DNA from 3 places in the Desulfitobacterium metallireducens DSM 15288 genome. Region 3 is predicted to be linked to each of the others. Evidence: riboswitches for the same ligand, from Rfam matches in the RefSeq annotation. Region 3 holds a riboswitch; each other region holds the start of a gene.
What was found. Region 3 has a riboswitch for molybdenum cofactor ahead of DESME_RS00800 (molybdopterin molybdotransferase MoeA). Riboswitches for the same ligand answer to the same signal wherever they lie in the genome.
Positions count from the first base shown of each region.

Region 1 (6,259 bases), 690 kb from region 3:
AGGCGACATAAGCCATACTTAACTGAAGCTGGGCGAGAATCTGAATTCCTCGTTCCAGATCCTGGTCTGGTTTATACCCGAGCTCATGGTTCAAAAATTCCTCAAAGAAATTTGATCCGCCAAACGCTTGCAAAACATGATGTGTGCTTCCATTGACGCCCATCACTCGAACGTCTTTACCCCATGCTCGGATTTTTCGCGCTAGGGGTAAAAAATCACCATCACCAGTAAACAGGAGAAACGTATCAAACGTCGAGGTCCGGGTGATCAAAATTTCTTGAGCCTCAAGAATAAGTTCGACATCGGCAGCATTTTTTCTCAACTCGGTGTTTGCATAATTATTTTTACCAAACACATGGCGTGTAAAAACGTTGGTTTTTTCGAAGGACGTCTGGGTTCTCCAAAATTCTTCGCGATCAAAGTTAGCATAAAGGTAAATTCCAGTAATACTGAGATCATTTCTCTCCGCATAGGTTTGGATCGCTTGCATCAAAATTTCCGGGGTTAACTCGTATCCCCTATCTAACAAGCCCGTCCAGATATTTTCATAATCTACAAAAGCGATTGCCTTCAAAATAAAATCACCCCGTTCCCGGTTCGCCTACTATACTGTATGCGTAAACCGGACAGGGGTGACAAGCACTTTTAGGAGTTTATGGGCGTAGCACACTCACTGGCTTCCCCTTTGAGAATTTGAATTCCATGGGGTAAAGCGGGCGCGATAGCCTGCCAACATTCTTTAACCGCTTTCGGAGAACCTGGCATATTCACAATGAGGGTGCGTTTTCGCAAAGCCGCAACCGCTCGACTGAGCATGGCTTTAGGCGTAATCTTATAACTTTCATAGCGCATTACTTCCGCAATTCCAGGAACCATGCGGTCTGCGACATCCTTGGTCGCCTCTGGTGTTACATCTCGCAAAGAAAAACCCGTTCCACCGGTGGTTAAGATCAGATCTAAACTCAGCTCATCAGCCCATTCCCGCATCTTTTGAGCTAATTGTTGTTGCTCATCTGGGAGAACGACATATGCCACGACTTCTCCCTCAATCTCCTTGACTAATTCCTTTAAGAGCGCACCTGAGAGGTCTTCTCTTTCTCCTCGAGAGCCCTTATCGCTAGCCGTGATTACACCGACTCTGAACATCAATTCATCACCTCAATACTATCTCCCACCCGTACTTGGCCTCCCTCTAAGACCTTGATAAAAATTCCTTCTTTAGGCATTACGCAATCTCCAGCTTGATAATAGATCGCACATTTGGCATGACATTCCTTACCGATCTGAGTCACTTCACCTACACCCGCATCGCCGATTTTAAGTTTTGTGCCAATGGGTAAGCTCACTAGATCAATTCCTTCTGTGGTTAAATTCTCTGCAAAATCGCCAGGACCTACATCCAGTCCTTTGTCCTGCATCTTTTTAATGCTTTCCATCGCGAGCAAACTCACTTGGCGATGCCAATCCCCACCATGGGCATCCCCTTCGATTCCGAATTTCACTTTTAAAGTTCCTTCACCTACGTTTTTCTTACGCATACCTTTACGTTCGCTGGTACATACTGCAATAATTTTAGCCATTATTCTATCCCCTTTATTATAACTCTTATTAACGTACAAAATGTCCGCTCTTTCCGCCTTCTTTTTCCATAAGGCGGATTTCGCCAATCTTCATCCTTTTGTCGATTGCCTTACACATATCGTAAATGGTTAATGCAGCAACACTGACGGCCGTTAAGGCCTCCATTTCAACTCCCGTTTTCCCCGTGACTTTAACCGTGGCCTCGATTTCTATTGTTCCCGGAGGGACAATTTCAAAATTTAGTTCTGCACCCGTAATTCCCAAAGGATGACACATCGGTATCAAGTTTGACGTCTGTTTAGCCCCCATGATACCCGCCACTTGGGCAACAGCTAAAACATCTCCCTTAGCAATTTGCCCCTGACGAATCCGCTCGAGGGTTTCCGGTTGCATTTCAACTTTTCCGCGTGCAACAGCTACGCGTCTCGTTTCTCCTTTGTCACTGACATCGACCATCCTCGCCCGGCCATTTTCATCAAAATGTGTGAGTTCCATCTTTATCCTCCGATCTGTGACATCACGCGATTCCCTTGCCATGCTTCCTCATTCATATGGTGTTCCGCTGGTTTATTCCAGATGGCTTGTTCTAATATCTGTAAAAGTTCTTCATCAGTACTTCCATTTCGCAAGGCTTGACGTAAATCAACTTCTTTCGGACTATGCAAGCAGGGCCGTAATTTTCCGTCAGCCGTCAAGCGCATACGGTTACAGGTGCTACAAAAATGCCGGCTTAACGCACTAATAAATCCAACGTTTCCCTGAAAGCCCTCTGGTGATACATACTCAGCCGGTCCACCACCAAACTCTTTCTTCTCAGGTTCCAATCCTTGTAACCCCAGAATTTCCTTCATTTCAGCAATCGGGACGAATTCGTTGCGTTGATCAGAACTGACCCCAATCGGCATAAGCTCGATAAAGCGAACATGGATGGGATATTTCTGAGCGAGTTCAAGAAACTTCGGTAATTCATGCAGGTTAAAATCGCGAACAACCACAACATTTAATTTTACTGGTTTTAAATCAACCTCTAAGGAACGAGCAATCCCCTGAAATACTTTGTTCACATCTCCGCCACGCGTTATTTCCCTAAAACGGTCTGGATCAAAGGTATCTAAACTAATATTGACACGATTCAAGCCTGCCGCTTTCAAATCAAAGGCCATTTCCGGCAAGAGTATTCCATTCGTCGTTAGCATTAAATCCTCGACCCCAGGAACTTGAGAAACTTGACTGATGAAATCAACTAGTCCTTTTCGCACAAGGGGTTCCCCACCTGTAAGGCGAAAACGTTTAAAACCGAGATGCGTACTCAATTTAACCAAGCGATAAATTTCCTCAAAACTTAGAATATCTTCATGAGGTATCCATTGAACACCCGTAGCAGGCATGCAGTACTGACACCGTAGATTACAGCGATCTGTGATGGAGATACGTAGATATTCAATTCGCCGTTGAAATTGGTCTTGCATTTTAATCCCTCTTTCCATCAAGGCGTTTAAAAATCGATAAAATAAAAATACTCCGCGGTCTGTTTTAACCGCGGAGTATTCCCGCTTTGCCTTAACAGACTCCTTTCCAATAGGAGATATTATCGTTTCCGACAATACCCGAGTGTATAAACACTAGCCTAGTCACCGTCACCTTAAAAAAGGCCTTAGGTTATCTAGTTTCGGAGCAAGATATTCACTTAACTTAATCATTTGTTTAGATGTCTATTTCTATTATACATAGTTTTTGATCTTTATAAAATATTATTTTAATAATACTTAATTCGCGTTTAACCTACAAATTCCTCTTTATTTTTTTACATTTTCCATAAATCTATTTTGAAATCCAGACCACTCTTCAGGTGTATTCACATTACACATCAGCAACCGAGGGTCACCAAAACGAGCGAGTTCTTTTTCTTCCACATATCGAACAGATAAAAAAGGAAATAGGTCAATCACTTTAAAGTGCCCTACTTTCAGAAAATCCTCTATTTTAGGGAGACATGATTTATTATAGAAAGAAAACAAGGGATGCATTCCATCCTCTGTCCTTGGAACAACACACTCATACCCTTCAGTCAAGGAGGCCATATATTGAATAAGCGCAGGATCCAAGATTGGGATATCGCAGGCGACAAAGAACGCATACTCGGTACGCGATTCTTCCAAGCAAGCATGAAGCCCCCCAAAGGGTCCACTGCCAGAATATCGATCTTGAACGACTTTTTCTTGATAACTCTTATAAAGTTCAGGCGTATTACTACTTATCAAAACCTCACTAAAAAGCGTTTCGAGAATAGCTAAATTTTTTTCGATTAAGGGCTTCCCATCAAATTCTAAAAAGGCTTTATTTTTACCCATGCGTGAGCTCTTCCCACCTGCAAGCACAATGCCTGTCATCTCTAAAATTTTAAAGCCCCCTCCCCATGTCAAAAATGATACACTGCTAAAAAAATGATATACTCTATTTTTCTTGAAAGCAACATTTAAAAGCGAAACAGAGTTATATTAAACGACGCTGGGCGTACTAGCAAGGAAAAACTCCTATGCAAAAACATTAACGTATTTTTAACATAGACATTAGCAACGAAAAACAGCCACGACTTGACTACCAAATCGTGACTATTTGTAATTAAGTATAAGACTACCAATAGATACACATTTCCATATATAAAACTTTACTTGGTCTTTGTAGTTGTAAACGCCTTCTTATCTTTCTTACACAAAATCTGGATTGCCCAGCGGCCAGATACTAAAGCACTAGGTAAACCTCCTGGCGGGTTCGTCCACTGACTAAGCATATAAAGATTTTCAAGTCCGGGTAATGTCCGTGAAACACGCAGGAAACCGGTTTTTGTCATCTCAATCCAGGACATGTAGGCCCCTTTCCACGTATCGGTATAACGGACATACGTCAAGGGAGTAGCAACATCTACCATCTCTATGTTACCCTTACAAACGGGATATTTCTGATTCAAGGCTTGAATCACTAAATCAGAAAACTTCTTTTTCTCCGCAGCATATGCTTCGGGATTATCGGCAAGGTTTTTCCAATAATCATAAGAAGCTTCAAAGAACGAAAGCACCAAAGACTTTCCTGAAGGGCTTAGGGACGTGTCATAACCATAATGTTTCAAAAAAACATATTGAATGGTCATCCCGCCCAGAGTGACAGGTTCGGGCAATTTTACACCGAGAAAGTGAGGTTCTTGACTTAAGTCATAATCGACACCGAGTGCAACTTGCACATTAGTCAACGTGGGAAGGGTCTCATAATAACCTTTGAGTTTTTGATTAACATAGCGCCCCCCGAGCAGGTCAAACATGGTTGAATAGCTGTTTATCGCGGGCAAAATATAATCTCCACACACTTCCGTTCCATCACTGAGCCGGATTCCTACCGCTTGATTGTTCTTGACCAAAACTCGATCCACTTTAGCCTTATAATGGAGCTTTCCGCCTAAATCCGTATAGTGTTTGGCGATGGACTTGCTAAACTCCCGAGATCCTCCCAGAGGGTAACCGGCATCCTGATTATGATAAGACGCTAAAGTGCAAAAGAACAGAGACATTCCCTGATAAGTTGGAGGAAAACACTTCAAGGTTTCACGGATGAGGGGATCCCTAAATTGATCGGCAAAATCACCTAAAGTAATTTGGGCATATTTTTGAAAATCCTTAAAATAGGGGTGGAGTTTGTAGAACATTTTTAGCCAGTCTAGCCAAGAATAGAGATCATAGGGTTTTTCGGTCGGATTTGGGATGGTCGTAAACAAAAGAGCGACTCGGATCATTTCTTGAATCAGATCTTTGTCCAAAGGGGATAGTGATAACAAATGTTCTTCCAAACGGTGTAAATCGCTATACAGAATACAGGTGCGACCATCTTCTCCCTCAACTCGGTAAAATTCATCGTGCTGAATCAATTCCTTATCTTGAAAAGCCCCGACTTCCGTCCAGTAATCATAAATGGGGTTACTCGCGTTAGACCCCAACAGATAATAGATTGAACCGTCGATGGTATAGCCCTTTCTTGACCACGAAGTACATAGCCCGCCGGGGATATCATGCATTTCGTAAATCTCTGTGTCGTAACCGTTCATTTGTCCGTAACATCCCGCCGACAAGCCTCCGATTCCCGCTCCGATAATAAGAATTTTCTTAGCCAACTTCCCGCCCCCCTTATTTGAAGAACTATGTTGAAGGTTTATTTCCGTTAGAGTAGATACAAACAAATAGGTAAATGAATTTAGCAAACAATTCATCTACCATTTATATAAAGATAACTAATTTTATTACAATTCTACTAACGTAATTTCTACCTAAATATTCTTCTTTAATTCTTTAATTGAGTAAAATTGACCTCTCCATTCAACGCCACCTTTGCTTAATGTTTTAAACATTGAATTTAAAACCGCACCAATTTCAAATAAAGCACATAATGGATGGAATATAACAAAACTTGGAGAAACATTATTTTTTTTCGCTAAGTCGTTATAGACAATGATCCAATTTAAAATAGAAATACCACATAAAATTCTTGCCCAGATTGGCCCTAAGAATAGCCCAATAAAGGGATAAACATTAATCAGAAGAACAAAAAGAATCATACTTACAGCCATAGCCACGCTATATTTTGCCGAAGCAAACTGATTCTTTTCAAATCCTCTAAATAATTCTCTAAGATT
Region 1 is NZ_CP007032.1:855,147-861,405, reverse strand. Features, by position in the region: gene DESME_RS04115 (NYN domain-containing protein) at 1-574, opposite strand, end outside; gene DESME_RS04110 (MogA/MoaB family molybdenum cofactor biosynthesis protein) at 646-1,146, opposite strand; gene DESME_RS04105 (MOSC domain-containing protein) at 1,146-1,580, opposite strand; gene moaC (cyclic pyranopterin monophosphate synthase MoaC) at 1,609-2,076, opposite strand; gene moaA (GTP 3',8-cyclase MoaA) at 2,079-3,050, opposite strand; molybdenum cofactor riboswitch at 3,134-3,268, opposite strand; gene mobA (molybdenum cofactor guanylyltransferase) at 3,378-3,971, opposite strand; gene DESME_RS04085 (phytoene desaturase family protein) at 4,250-5,740, opposite strand; gene DESME_RS04080 (glycosyltransferase family 2 protein) at 5,894-6,259, opposite strand, start outside.
Region 1: linked by a shared signal. The riboswitch ahead of moaA (GTP 3',8-cyclase MoaA) and the one ahead of DESME_RS00800 (molybdopterin molybdotransferase MoeA) in region 3 are both predicted to bind molybdenum cofactor.

Region 2 (6,259 bases), 1.3 Mb from region 3:
AGAATTTGAAAGCTTTTTACTCGAACTCTTAGGCGAATTTCAAGTGACAATTCCAGAGCGAGGAACTTTTTACGCTACAACGCGTCCAATCGTCATTTTAACAAGCAATAATACCCGGGAATTGAGTGACGCACTACGAAGACGGTGCGTGCACCTTGAACTCGACTATCCTTCTATATTAAGGGAAATCATGATTCTTGAACGTAAAAATCCCAAGATAGGATCAAAACTGATTGAAGATGTTTGTCAGTTTGTAGCGAAAGTCCGTAAACTTCCCTTACGCAAATTGCCAAGTGTATCCGAAAGTATCGACTTTGTTCAAGCCTTACAGATTCTTAAGCAAGAGCGAATAGACTTGGATCAGCTATCCGGTGCGCTGAACCTCCTTCTTAAATACCCTGGTGACTTAAAAAAATTAGAAGATCGTCTAAAAATCTGGCAAGCTGAAGAAGTTCAGAGAAAAGAACATTCGGGGCAAAACTCATGAATTCAAAGGAGAAACAACTCAACGGGTGGTCTCTTCTTCAATTGATCTATGCTCTGAGGCAGGCTGAATTTTCAATATCGCTTGCTGATCTTGAAAATGTTTCATTTTGCTTAACCCAATTTCCTGAACTTGATCTAAAAACAATGTTGAAAGCCAATTTTGTTCATTCCTCCCACGAGAATCCGCTTTTCGACACTATTTGGTCCATGCTGCTACTGGATTCCTATGGCAACCCTGAACCAAATGAAGAAGCAAATATTCCCTTAGAAGTGCCAATTGCACCCGGTGGTCAAGGTCTAGGACGAGGTTTTGGAGGGGTCAGTGTCTTTCCAAACCCCTCTAGTTTTAAAAGTGAGCTTACATCTCCCCAGAGCCTTCAAACCTACCTTCAGCTTATGCCTCAAGAAATCGAAGTATTAGGAACTGAAGATCAAATTCAGTGGGTATTAGGTCAGATGGGCCTACATCAGGTCCTTAATTTAAAAGAATTGTCTTACCAAAAAGGTGAAATTGCTGAAGATGAATTACAGCAATTTATCACCTTAAAATCTGAATTTCACAAAAAAATTCGTCAACAAATACTATGGAACCGAATCAAAAAGGAAAATCAGTGGGAGCTTCTAAAAGCCGAGCATTGGCTATACAGGCCCCTAGAATCTTTTAACCAAGAAGAAAAAAGCACGGTCCAGCAGGCCCTCAAAATCCTTGGCAAACGCTTAGCACAACGGCCAGGGTTCAGGAAGAAGTCCTCAAGACACGGAGAAATCAGTATCCATCGAGCTATACAGGAACTTGTACAAGGGAACGGGACTATTTTTCGTTTGAGCTACCAAGCGCGTGTTCCACAGAGACCAGAACTTGTTGTTCTTTGTGATATTTCCAACTCAGTTCTCCCCTACTCCAAATTCTTACTTTTCTTAATCTCTCACCTCAAGTTGCGTTTTCGTAAAACCAGGCTTTTTCTTTTCATTGATTCCCTTTGGGATATTACCCATGAGGAAGGTTTCAATACTTTGGACTCGGCCCAAGCCTGGAGTCATCGTAACTCCTCAGGATATTCCGATTACGGGAAAGTACTTTCAGAGTTTCAAAACGATTGGTTACCTCTAATCTCTTCACAGGCAACAGTCTTGATCCTTGGTGATGGGCGAAATAATTATTGTCCTTCTCAAGTTGAATATCTGCAAGAAATTAACAAAAAAGTAAAGCGGGTCTATTGGCTGAATCCTCTTGATAAAAAGGATTGGTACTCATCAGATAATATTCTAAAAGAATACTTGCCTTATTGTACTGGTGTTTTCAGATGCCGAACGATTAAAGATCTTCAGCTCGTAAGCAGAAGGATCTTCTAGATAAACAAAGAGACCCAGAAGGTCTCTTTGTTTCATATCCATATTATTTTCCGAAGGGGCAATGAGGATAGGTGCATTCTGGACATTCTAAACATAATCCACCATGCCCATATTTAACAATATCTTGTCGAGTTAATTTTTCACCTGCTAGAAGCCGAGTTACGACTAAATCAAAAACTGTCGTCCGTGAATACATCACGCAACCCGGTAACCCCATAACTGGAATCCCATCTAGATACGAGAGTAGGAACATCGCTCCAGGTAATACTGGAGCGCCATAGGTAACCAAGTCAGCCCCCATACTCCGAATAGCTGTCGGAGTAAGGTCATCAGGATCAACAGACATACCACCCGTTACAAAAATCATTTCTGCCCCCTGACCAATGAGCTCCCGGATCTTAGCTTGGATCATGGACACATCGTCATCAGCAAAGCTTTGCTCGATAATAACAGAACCCAACTTCTCCGCTTTCTTACGCAGAACCGGACCAAACTTATCCTCAATCCGTCCATGATAGACTTCACTTCCGGTCGTCACGATCCCTATCTTATGAGACCGCAAAGCGCGGATTTGGAGAATCGGTTCTGAAAACTCATGGGCTATACGTTCAGCTTCCAAAACAACTTCACCTTCAACCATGAGCGGCACAACCCGTGTACCCGCAATTTTTTCGCCCTTTTTCACAGGACGATGATTATGAAGTGTTGCCAGAACAACATTTTCGATCGAATTAAGGGCTAAAATACCCTCTTCTGAAGCATAAAGTAAGCCATCATATTCAGCAAGAAGATTGACTTTTCCTTCCTTGGTTTCACTAAAGGTAAGTCCAGGACCTGCTACCGCTTTTGCTAAACGCTCAGCTGCTTCATCTTCATGGATAAGCCCTTTAGCCTGATTCCAAACATAAATATGCTCTTTACCCATACTTAGAAGTACAGGAATGTCTTCTTCCTTCACAATATGCCCCTTGCGAAATCGGGGACCTTTACTTTGTCCAGGAATAATTTGTGTCATATCATGCATGAGTACAGCTCCAACTGCATCCTCAACACGGATTTTCTCCATGCTCTAAATCCTCCTTTTCATTTGGAAGGCCTATCCATTTCTAGATATACCCCGGTTTCAGGAATCCTGAAACGGCCTAGGACCATGGAAACTCTGTAGGTCTCTAGGCTCGGTACAATTATTATAGCATAATTTTTATAAAATTTTAGGCTTATTGATGCTAGAATGGTATGATAATAATAGAATAAACAAATCTAATCTTAAAGGAGTAAAAAAGATCTCCATGATGAAAAATAAGGATGATTTAGAACGATTTTCTCAAAGTTCTCCCTGGGATCAACTTCCTTTAACCTTCTGGGAACTCTGTCAATTGCATAGTCGTGTTCGGCATTATTCATCTAAACAGTATCTGTTTTTTTCTGGGGAAGAAGCGAACACCTTCTTTCTTCTATTGAAGGGCAGAGTTGAATTATTATTAATGAGTGAATTTACAGAGAAAATCTTTAGAGTTATTCAGGCTCCAAATTTCTTTCCCGAAGTCGCTCTTGATGGGAAGACTTATCCGTATGCCGCTTTAGCTGTAGAAAATTCTGAAGTACTGGTCCTTGATCGAACGATCTTATTACGTTACCTTAATGAAAACCCTCAAGCCCTGATGCCTTTTTATCAAAGTATGGCTTTAGATTTAAGACGTGCTTATCGCCAGATTAAAAACGTGGCCCTTGGCGATGCGCGATCACGTCTTGGCGCAAAATTATTTGCCTTGTCTCATGCCCATGGTCAGCCTGTGGGAGATGGCATTTTGATCACAATTCCACTCTCGACAACTGAATTAGCTGGCATGTGCAGCTTAGCTCGCGAATCTGTAAGCCGAATCTTAGGCGAACTTAAAGAATTAGAGATCATCGAAGTCGAACGAAAGAAAATCAAGATATTAAATAAGGAAAAATTAAGGGAATGGGTTCATGAACGACTGGGTTCATAAACCCATTTATTACGCTCGAGATAATGACTCAGCCTTTCTTCGGTTAACCCCTGATTACAATAATCTTGGAGTATACTCAAAATCCACTTCTTAGCCTCTTGCCCTGTTCTGACCTGCCCTACGTTTTTAGCAAATTGAGGATGCCGGCCTAAGCGGCCTCCTAAACTAAGTAACCATCCTGATTCTTTAGCACTGATTCTTTCAGTCGGGCAACTACGAATACATTCGCCACAAGATATACACTCTTGAGTGTCAATAGCAATCCCATCCTCAGACCACGAAATCGCATTTTCCTGACAAACAGAGATGCAAGTTTGGCATTCTGAACAATCATTTCCAGAAAGTTGAGGAGTCATGAAGCCTGTTACTCCGATATCTTTTATTTGAGGTCGCGAACATCCATTGGGACATCCTGCCAAAGCAATTTTAGGGATATGGTGGAATTGGAAGGATTGAAAACGTTCCTCAAGCGTTGCTTTTAGGTTAAGTTCCTGGATCTCTTTTTCAAGTTGTGTATAAAATCCGGTCCAATCTTTAGTAGCCTTAGGGCAATGATCGCGGCAATGGTCCAAAATATAACTAGGTAATTTCGCCATTCTCTAACCTCCAAACTCACATATTCTAACGAACGAACAATAATTAAACTCAGTCTATCAAAGAAAGTGTAAGTTATCTGTGGTCTATGTCACAATTTACAAAGCAATATAAAAAGCAAGTATCTTAGATAAGACACTTGCGCTTAAAACTTATTATGGTGCGCCACCAGGGATTCGGACCCTGGACCTGCCGATTAAGAGTCGGATGCTCTACCAGCTGAGCTAGTGGCGCGTATCGAAACGACTCATTTATTATATATCTATCAATATTAAAATACAAGACTTTTCGACAAGAAAATATTAATAGATAAATTAGAAAGGAACAAGACCTTCAAGCAGAGCTACGAGGAGGTTAACCGCTGCTTCAACATCCTCGGTATCAATCATTTCGGATGGACTATGAACGTATCGCGTTGGAACAGAGAGTACTCCCGCTGGAATTCCACCTTTCGTCAGGTGAATGGCTCCTGAATCTGTACCTCCAAATTCGAGGACTTCCCATTGGTAAGGAATTTGCTGCTTTTCAGCTGTATCAGCCATCCACTGTTTGACTTTTGGAGGAGTGATCATGGAGCGATCAAAAACTTTAATCGCGACACCACTCCCCAGCTTAACTTCCATAGGATGGGCTTTAGGCGTATCTCCGGTTAGCGTTACATCAACTGCAATTGCAACATCAGATTCAAGCGCATAGGCCGCAGTTTGTGCCCCTCTAAGCCCCACTTCTTCCTGAACCGTAAAAGCAATAGAGATTTCATGTTCCGACTGAACCCGCTTTAGTGCTTCAATTGCAACAAAGCAACCCACGCGATTATCTAAGGCTTTTGAAACGATACGCGAACCATTGTGTACAAATTCTCCAATGAATACTGCACTATCTCCGATGCGGACAATTTTAGCCGCTTCTTCTTGGTTCGCTGCACCAATATCGAGATAAAGTTTAGAGAGTTTTAAGTCGGAAGGCTTCTCTAATTTCTCCACACCAATGACACCCGTTCGGCCATTTTGGAATCGAACTCTGCGGTGTGGCAATTCGTCAACATGAACTCCACCAACAGTTGTGAATCGTAAAAATCCTCTTTCATTGATATGCGTAACCATGACCCCGATTTCATCCATATGGGCAGCCACCATGATCTTTTTTCCGCTCCCCTTGCGGACCGCAATGAGGTTACCTAGTCTATCCTGAGCAAGTGTATCACAATAAGGGCGAATAACCTCCGAGATTTGTTCGGCAATTGCTTTTTCCACCCCAGAAGGAGCATAAATTTGAGTTAGACGCTCTAATAAGGAATAGTCTAACTTATCTTGTTCATTAGACATTTTCTAGTCCTCCTTTAATCGACTAAAATTTAAAATCATTTGGAATGGCTTTAAGAATCTCTTCTAAAAGTTGTATCGTATGGTCAATATCTTCTTGCTTAACTAACGATACTGTTGAATGAATATACCGGCAAGGAACATTGATCGATAGCGTTGGTATACCTGCCCTGCTTGAATGAATCTTACCCGCATCATTACTCCCGCTCGTTCCCCGTCGAAATTGAAACGGGATTCCTCTTTTTTGAGCGATATCCACGATTTTCCGTATCAGTTCTGGATTATATAGCGTAGTCTGGTCCTGAATAGAAAGAGCTGGACCTTTACCGAGCTCCGTAACCCATTCCTCTTCTTCAATATGAGCCATATCTGCCGAAATTGTTCCTTCTACGACAATTGCCAAGTCTGGCTGAACATGATAAGCAGCTACTTTCGCCCCCCGCAAACCGACCTCTTCCTGAACGGTAAAAGCAGCTACTAAATTCAGATCGAATTTTCTTTTCAAAATTTCAG
Region 2 is NZ_CP007032.1:1,490,973-1,497,231, reverse strand. Features, by position in the region: gene DESME_RS07205 (AAA family ATPase) at 1-487, shown strand, start outside; gene DESME_RS07200 (VWA domain-containing protein) at 484-1,839, shown strand; gene DESME_RS07195 (molybdopterin-binding protein) at 1,883-2,905, opposite strand; molybdenum cofactor riboswitch at 2,900-3,032, opposite strand; gene DESME_RS07190 (Crp/Fnr family transcriptional regulator) at 3,129-3,830, shown strand; gene DESME_RS07185 (4Fe-4S dicluster domain-containing protein) at 3,809-4,426, opposite strand; tRNA gene DESME_RS07180 (tRNA-Lys) at 4,583-4,658, opposite strand; gene DESME_RS07175 (M42 family metallopeptidase) at 4,739-5,749, opposite strand; gene DESME_RS07170 (M42 family metallopeptidase) at 5,772-6,259, opposite strand, start outside.
Region 2: linked by a shared signal. The riboswitch ahead of DESME_RS07195 (molybdopterin-binding protein) and the one ahead of DESME_RS00800 (molybdopterin molybdotransferase MoeA) in region 3 are both predicted to bind molybdenum cofactor.

Region 3 (6,259 bases):
CTATAAATTGGTCAATGGTACGAAAACGGTAGGGCGCTTGCTTGAAGAGCTCGGAACTGAGCCCTACGTATATTATCTTTATTGATAGGAGGGGAGACAGAATGAGCCATAAACATGAAACTTGGGGTTGGATGTTAGCTTGTGACTTCTTTTTTGCAGGAATGGGTGCAGCTATGCTGCTATATGCCGGAATTGCCGAGCTATTTATGTTAAACGGCAATCTATCTACACTGGGCCTTTTTGCAGCTCCTATTTTTATTGCCGCAGGAGCCGGCTTATTAGTTTTGGAGTTAGGAAGACCTTTACAGGCCTTGCGCGTTTTCATCAATCCAAAGGCCATTTTGACCTTTGGAGCCTGGAATATGTCGATTGCCATTGTTGCAGGGTTGCTTTTAGCAACCAGCTGGGTTGATGTATTTCCTTGGTTTGGCATTGTTGGACTGCGTAAAGTGTTGGCGATTATTTGTATCATCTCGGGATTTATCGTTGCAACCTATCCCGGTGTTTTACTAGCACGTCATAAATCACGTCCTTTCTGGAATGGACCCGGAATGATGGTTATATTTTTAACCTCTTCCTTGTTAACTGGAATATCTGCTTTTATTATCTGTGGTTTGATTAGTGAAGCTTCTATCATTGTCTATACGGTATTCCCCAACCTAGCTGCAGCATTATGTGCCTTCCAACTCATCGTCTGGGTGGGCTACCTCTGGATTAAGAGTACAGGGACGACAGAAAGAGAAGCCAATGCTGTTAAAAGATGGACGAGCGGTAACTTTGCAGGACCTTTCAAATACGGATTTGTTTTGGTCGGTACAATCGTACCCCTGATCTTATATCTAGTCCCCAACGCTATTTTCATAGAGGTCGCCGGATTTTTAGCAATTCTAGGTGGATTACTCATGCGTAACTTGGTTGTTTATGCAGGCCAGGATAGGACTTGGCTGCCGGGTGAGGAAAAATATCGGGCGGCATTACCCTGCGGTGATGAGGCATTCTTAAAAAAAGTTTGGACTAAACAGATTTAGCATAAATGCAGCAAGAAAGTGGTAGGTGATTGCGATGCAGCAAAATGAGAATTTGACCATCCTAAATCATACAGAAAGTGTTTGTCCGATATGCTTGAAAGTTGTTAAGGCAGACATTTATGCCAGCGGCAAGGAAGTCTTCATGGAAAAGTCGTGTCCGGAACATGGATCGTTAACATCATATCTCTGGCCGGATGTTGAGCACTATGAATGGGTGAATAATTTTCATTTGCCATCCACACCTCCACATTCTCCAATTCCCAGCAAGGAAGGATGTCCAAATGATTGTGGGTTATGCAAGGCTCACCTTCGCCATCCGACTTTAGTTGAAATTGAAGTAACGGAACGCTGCAACTTGCGCTGTCCAGTTTGTTTTATGGCTGCTGATGAATTTCGTGCATCACCGGATCCTTCACTCCAAGCCATTGAAGCAAAGTTTAAGTATATCCTGAAGAATACCAATACGGAAACAAGCATTCAGCTGACCGGCGGTGAACCGACGACACGCAAGGATTTGCCTGATATTGTCCGTTTGGGACGGGAAATTGGTTTTAATGCCATCGAAATCAATTCAAACGGCGTGGTCATCGGACAGAATCTCGATTATATAAAAAAACTTGCGGATGCAGGAATCAGCGGAATTTATCTGCAGTTTGACGGGTTAACGCCGTCGGTTTACAAAACGATTCGTGGGAAGGATTTGCTGGAAACTAAACTCCAGGCTATTAAAAATTGCCGGGAGGCCGGTGTTCAAGTCGTTTTGGCAATGACCGTCATTGAAGGAACAAATGAAGACCAAATGGGCGACGTCTTACAATTTGCTTTGCAGAATAGAGACGTTATCGTCGGTATTGCGTATCAGCCTGCGTTTGGCTCCGGCCGCTTTAATGTCTCCATGCATAAGCGTCTGACGATGGGGGATGTCATCTTTATGCTTGCAAAGCAGAGCCAGGGATTGATTGAACCGTATGACTTCTGGCCTTTAGGATGTTCACATCCTTTATGCTCTTGTTCGACTTATCTTGTTGAGGATAAAGGTCAGCTTCAACCCTTAAGCCGCAGGCTGACACGTCAAGAGTACATTCAGTCGTTTAATCCAGGCAGCCCGCAAGGTTCGGTTTTTGCGGACATTGCCGCGAATAAATATCCAGATTTAAAACCCGGATTATCGATCTTGATTGAGAATTATATGGATGCCATGAATATGGATCTTCAAAAATTAAAAGAGTGCAGCATGATTGTAGCCGGCAAAAACGGGGGGTTAATTCCTTTCTGCGTATACCAGCTTACCAATATTGAGGGAAAGAAGCAGAGTGAATTAAGCTTGCCTGCAGGTAATTCAAAATGACGGAGAATAGCACGATTCAGACGAATTGCCGATTCTGTGGATATCAATGCGGAATTATAGCAACTGTCAAAGACGGGCGAGTGACCAAAGTTAAACCTGATCCTTCCCGGTTCCCCTATGATGGGATGATTATGAGGGGTTGCCGTCGTTGGCCGATGATTACGACGGTCATGGATCATCCTCAACGAATAAACTATCCTTTAAAACGCGTAGGGGAACGAGGCAGTGGTCAGTGGGAAAGAATTTCCTGGGAGCAAGCTTTGGATGAGATCGGGGAAAAGCTTCAATCGCTTAAGGATAAGTTTGGTCCCGAGATGCTGGCAACAAGCATCGGGGGTCCGCATACGACATTTTGGCCATTGCATCGGTTTATGTCTCTCTTTGGCAGCGCTAATAATATGGGAATCGGGCAGATTTGCTGGAATCCGGGAATCTGGGTAAATACACTGACGTACGGCTGGCCGATTGATATGGAGCTCGATCCGGAAAATACGGGATGTGCGATTCTTTGGGGTGTTAACCCTGCAGAATCGGATAACTCTTTGTTCTGGCGTACAGTCTTAGAATTCAGTCGGACAAAAAAACCATTGATTGTTGTTGATCCCAGATATACTCGGACGGCGGAGCAAGCAACGCTTTGGCTTCCGGTGCGCCCAGGAACAGATATAGTTCTAGCGCTTGGATTTTTACACGTTATTGTGAAGAAAAAGCTTTATAATCAAGAGTTTGTTCAAAAATGGTGCCATGGGTTTGACCGTCTCGCTGAGCATCTTACTCCGTATACTCCGTCCTATGTTGAGAAGATTACGGGGATAAAAGCGGAGAATGTAATTGAGGCAGCTCACTTATTTGCAGGTAATTCACCCGCTACTTTGTATAGCGGAAGAGGGATTGACCAGCTTGGGGTTAACAGCTTGCCAACTCATCGAGCGCTGGCCATTTTAAGAGCAATAACGGGTAACGTCGATGTGCCTGGAACATCTCATCTCAGCGAAATGCCTGATTTTATCCCTGAGCTTGACTTGGAACTGAGTGAACCCTTTGCAGCAACAAATCCAAAACATCTAGGAAAAGATAAACTAAAGCTCCAATCCTATGCAGGCTATGCTAAAGTTCGAGAACAAACGATGAAGCATAACAAACGACTTCCTATGCGTTACCTGACTTCCGCACATCCCAATCAAGTATGGCAGGCAATGTTAACGGGTGATCCTTATCCTATTCGCTCCATGATTGTCATGGCCTCAAATCCTCTTTTAACTCAGGCAGATACCCAGCTGGTGCATAAGGCTTTAAAGAGCTTGGATCTCCTCGTCGTTTTGGAATTGTTTAAGACCCCTACCGCTATGCTTGCAGATTATATATTGCCGAGTGCCGGAGCTTTAGAACGCCCTTTGTTGGAGACAAAAGCCGGGGTAGCGAACATTGCTTACGGCGGTGATCAGGCAGTTGAACCCTACTATGAACGACGCCCGGATTTTTATTTTTGGAAAGAGCTTGGGATCAGGCTCGGTCAAGAAAAGGATTGGCCCTGGGATACGTATCGCGACAGTCTGGAAGCAAGTTTATCGCCGCTTGGTTTAACGTGGGATGAGTTTAGTATGACCGGTTTATATTCTCAGGAAAATCGATACTTTAAATATGAAGAACTTGATCCAAACGGATTTCCCGTGGGGTTTGCCACAGTCAGCGGCAAAGTTGAAGTATATAGCGAACTATTAAAGGAAATAGGCGATGATCCTTTACCCAGATCCAAAAAACTTCCGGAAAGCAGCAAGGATTTCCCTCTGTTGCTCATGAGCGGAGCTCGTTTTCAGCCTTATTATGCGTCAAGTTATCATCAACTTGAGAAGTTTCGTACCTCTCATCCAGAGCCTATTGTAGAAATGAGCTTGGATACAGCGAATCGATTGGGATTAGAAGAGGGATGTTCAGTTTGGGTAGAGACAGAACGAGGCAAGGCGCGATTTATAACTAAGATCGTTCCCATGTGCGAGGATACCGTCAGTGTGGAATATGGCTGGTGGTACCCGGAAATGAGCGCTGCAGAACCTGAATTGGGCGGACTGTGGTTTTCCAATGCCAATGTTTTGACTAGTGGAGATTTCGAAACTTCCGACTCGTTAGTTGGAACCTGGACCTATAATGGAATACCTTGCCGTGTAGAAAAAACTAAATAATAAAGTTTTCTCCGAGCCTTATTTCCTAAAGTAGATGCTATGGAATGAGGTCTGGACTGAGTCCACGGAGTAATAGAAGAAATTCTATTACTTGCTGTATGCGAAGGAGATGCATGAAAAAATGGGTTAGCGTATTAAAAGTTAACCTTCGAAACTCCTGCATTTTCTCGAATGCGGGAGTTTTATATTATATCGAAAAAGGGGGATAACGATGAAAAATAACATTACGTTGGAAGAGGCACAAAGCTTAGTATTTGATCATTGTTCAGTAATGGAAAGTGAGCAGGTAAATATAAAAGAATCCTTTGGGAGAGTGTTATTTGAAGATATTGCAGCTCAGGAAAATATCCCTCCTTTTGCTCGCTCTCCGTATGATGGTTATGCTTTTCGCGCTCAGGACACAGAAAATGCAAGCCCAACGAATCCAGTAATCCTTAACATCATCGATGAAGTTCCTGCCGGTTACACTTCTGCAAATACCGTCGAATCCGGAACGGCGGTTAAGATTTTAACTGGGGCTCCCATCCCGGAAGGAGCAGACGCCGTAATCAAGTTCGAAGAAACGGTTATCCTTAAAAATCAGGTCAAAATTACTGCCTCGTTTCAGCCGGGCGAAAATATTGTGCCCGCTGGCGAAGATGTTAAGCGGGGAACATTGATTGCTTCGAAAGGAACGGCGATTACCTCACCGATTATGGGTTTAATCGCAGCGATCGGTCAGGAAGATATCGCAGTTTATAAGATCCCTAAAATTGCGATTATCAGTACTGGGGATGAGCTTATCGACATTTCAGAGCAGTTGATTCCGGGAAAGATTCGCAATACGAACTGTTATACGCTTTTTGGCAATATCCAATCGATAGGTGCTATTCCCTTAATTATCGGTACAGCGAAAGACCGAAAAGAAGAAATCGCCGCCTTAATAGAGCAGGCTTTGGATCAAGCGGATTTGGTATTAACGACCGGCGGAGTATCGGTAGGAGATTATGATATGGTCAGCCGAGCGATGGAATATATAGGGGCCAATCTTCTTTATAAAAAAATCGAGATCAAACCAGGATCTGCGACGGCGGCGGCAGTTAAAGACGGCAAACTGATTTTAGGATTATCGGGAAATCCTTCGGCAGCTTTAACCAATTTCCATCTCGTGGCCGTTCCGTTTATTAAGAAAATGGCCGGCAGAACGAATTATTTGAACGAGAAAATTGAAGTTACGCTGAAGAAAGATTTTAAGAAAGAAAGCCCGCGCAGGAGATTCCTCAGAGGCCGCTTGGTCTTTGAAGAGGGAGTCAGTATGATGGAGCCGACGGGAGATCAAGGCAACGGGATCTTAAGTTCCATGATTGGCTGTAATATTTTGACGGAAGTCCCCGAGGGGAGCGGGCCGAAGAAGTCCGGAGAAAAATTAGCCGCGTATTTAATTAGCTGACATTCTTTAGAGAGAGGAGTAAAGACGTGAAAAAGGTAGCAGTACAAGAAGCCATCGGCATGAAGCTATGCCATGATATGACGAAAGTGATCCCAGGGAAATTTAAGGGCAGAGCCTTTTGCAGGAATCATATTATCACTCAAGACGATATTCAGGAACTCCTAAGCATAGGCAAAGAGCACATTTTTATTTGGGAAGATAATGCTGGGGAGATCCATGAAGAGGATGCAGCCATCCGAATTGCCCAAGCGGTTATGGGTAAAAATCTTATAAA
Region 3 is NZ_CP007032.1:166,091-172,349, forward strand. Features, by position in the region: gene DESME_RS00780 (4Fe-4S dicluster domain-containing protein) at 1-85, shown strand, start outside; gene nrfD (NrfD/PsrC family molybdoenzyme membrane anchor subunit) at 102-1,028, shown strand; gene DESME_RS00790 (radical SAM protein) at 1,063-2,376, shown strand; gene DESME_RS00795 (molybdopterin-dependent oxidoreductase) at 2,373-4,556, shown strand; molybdenum cofactor riboswitch at 4,554-4,681, shown strand; gene DESME_RS00800 (molybdopterin molybdotransferase MoeA) at 4,768-5,985, shown strand; gene DESME_RS00805 (molybdopterin-binding protein) at 6,012-6,259, shown strand, end outside.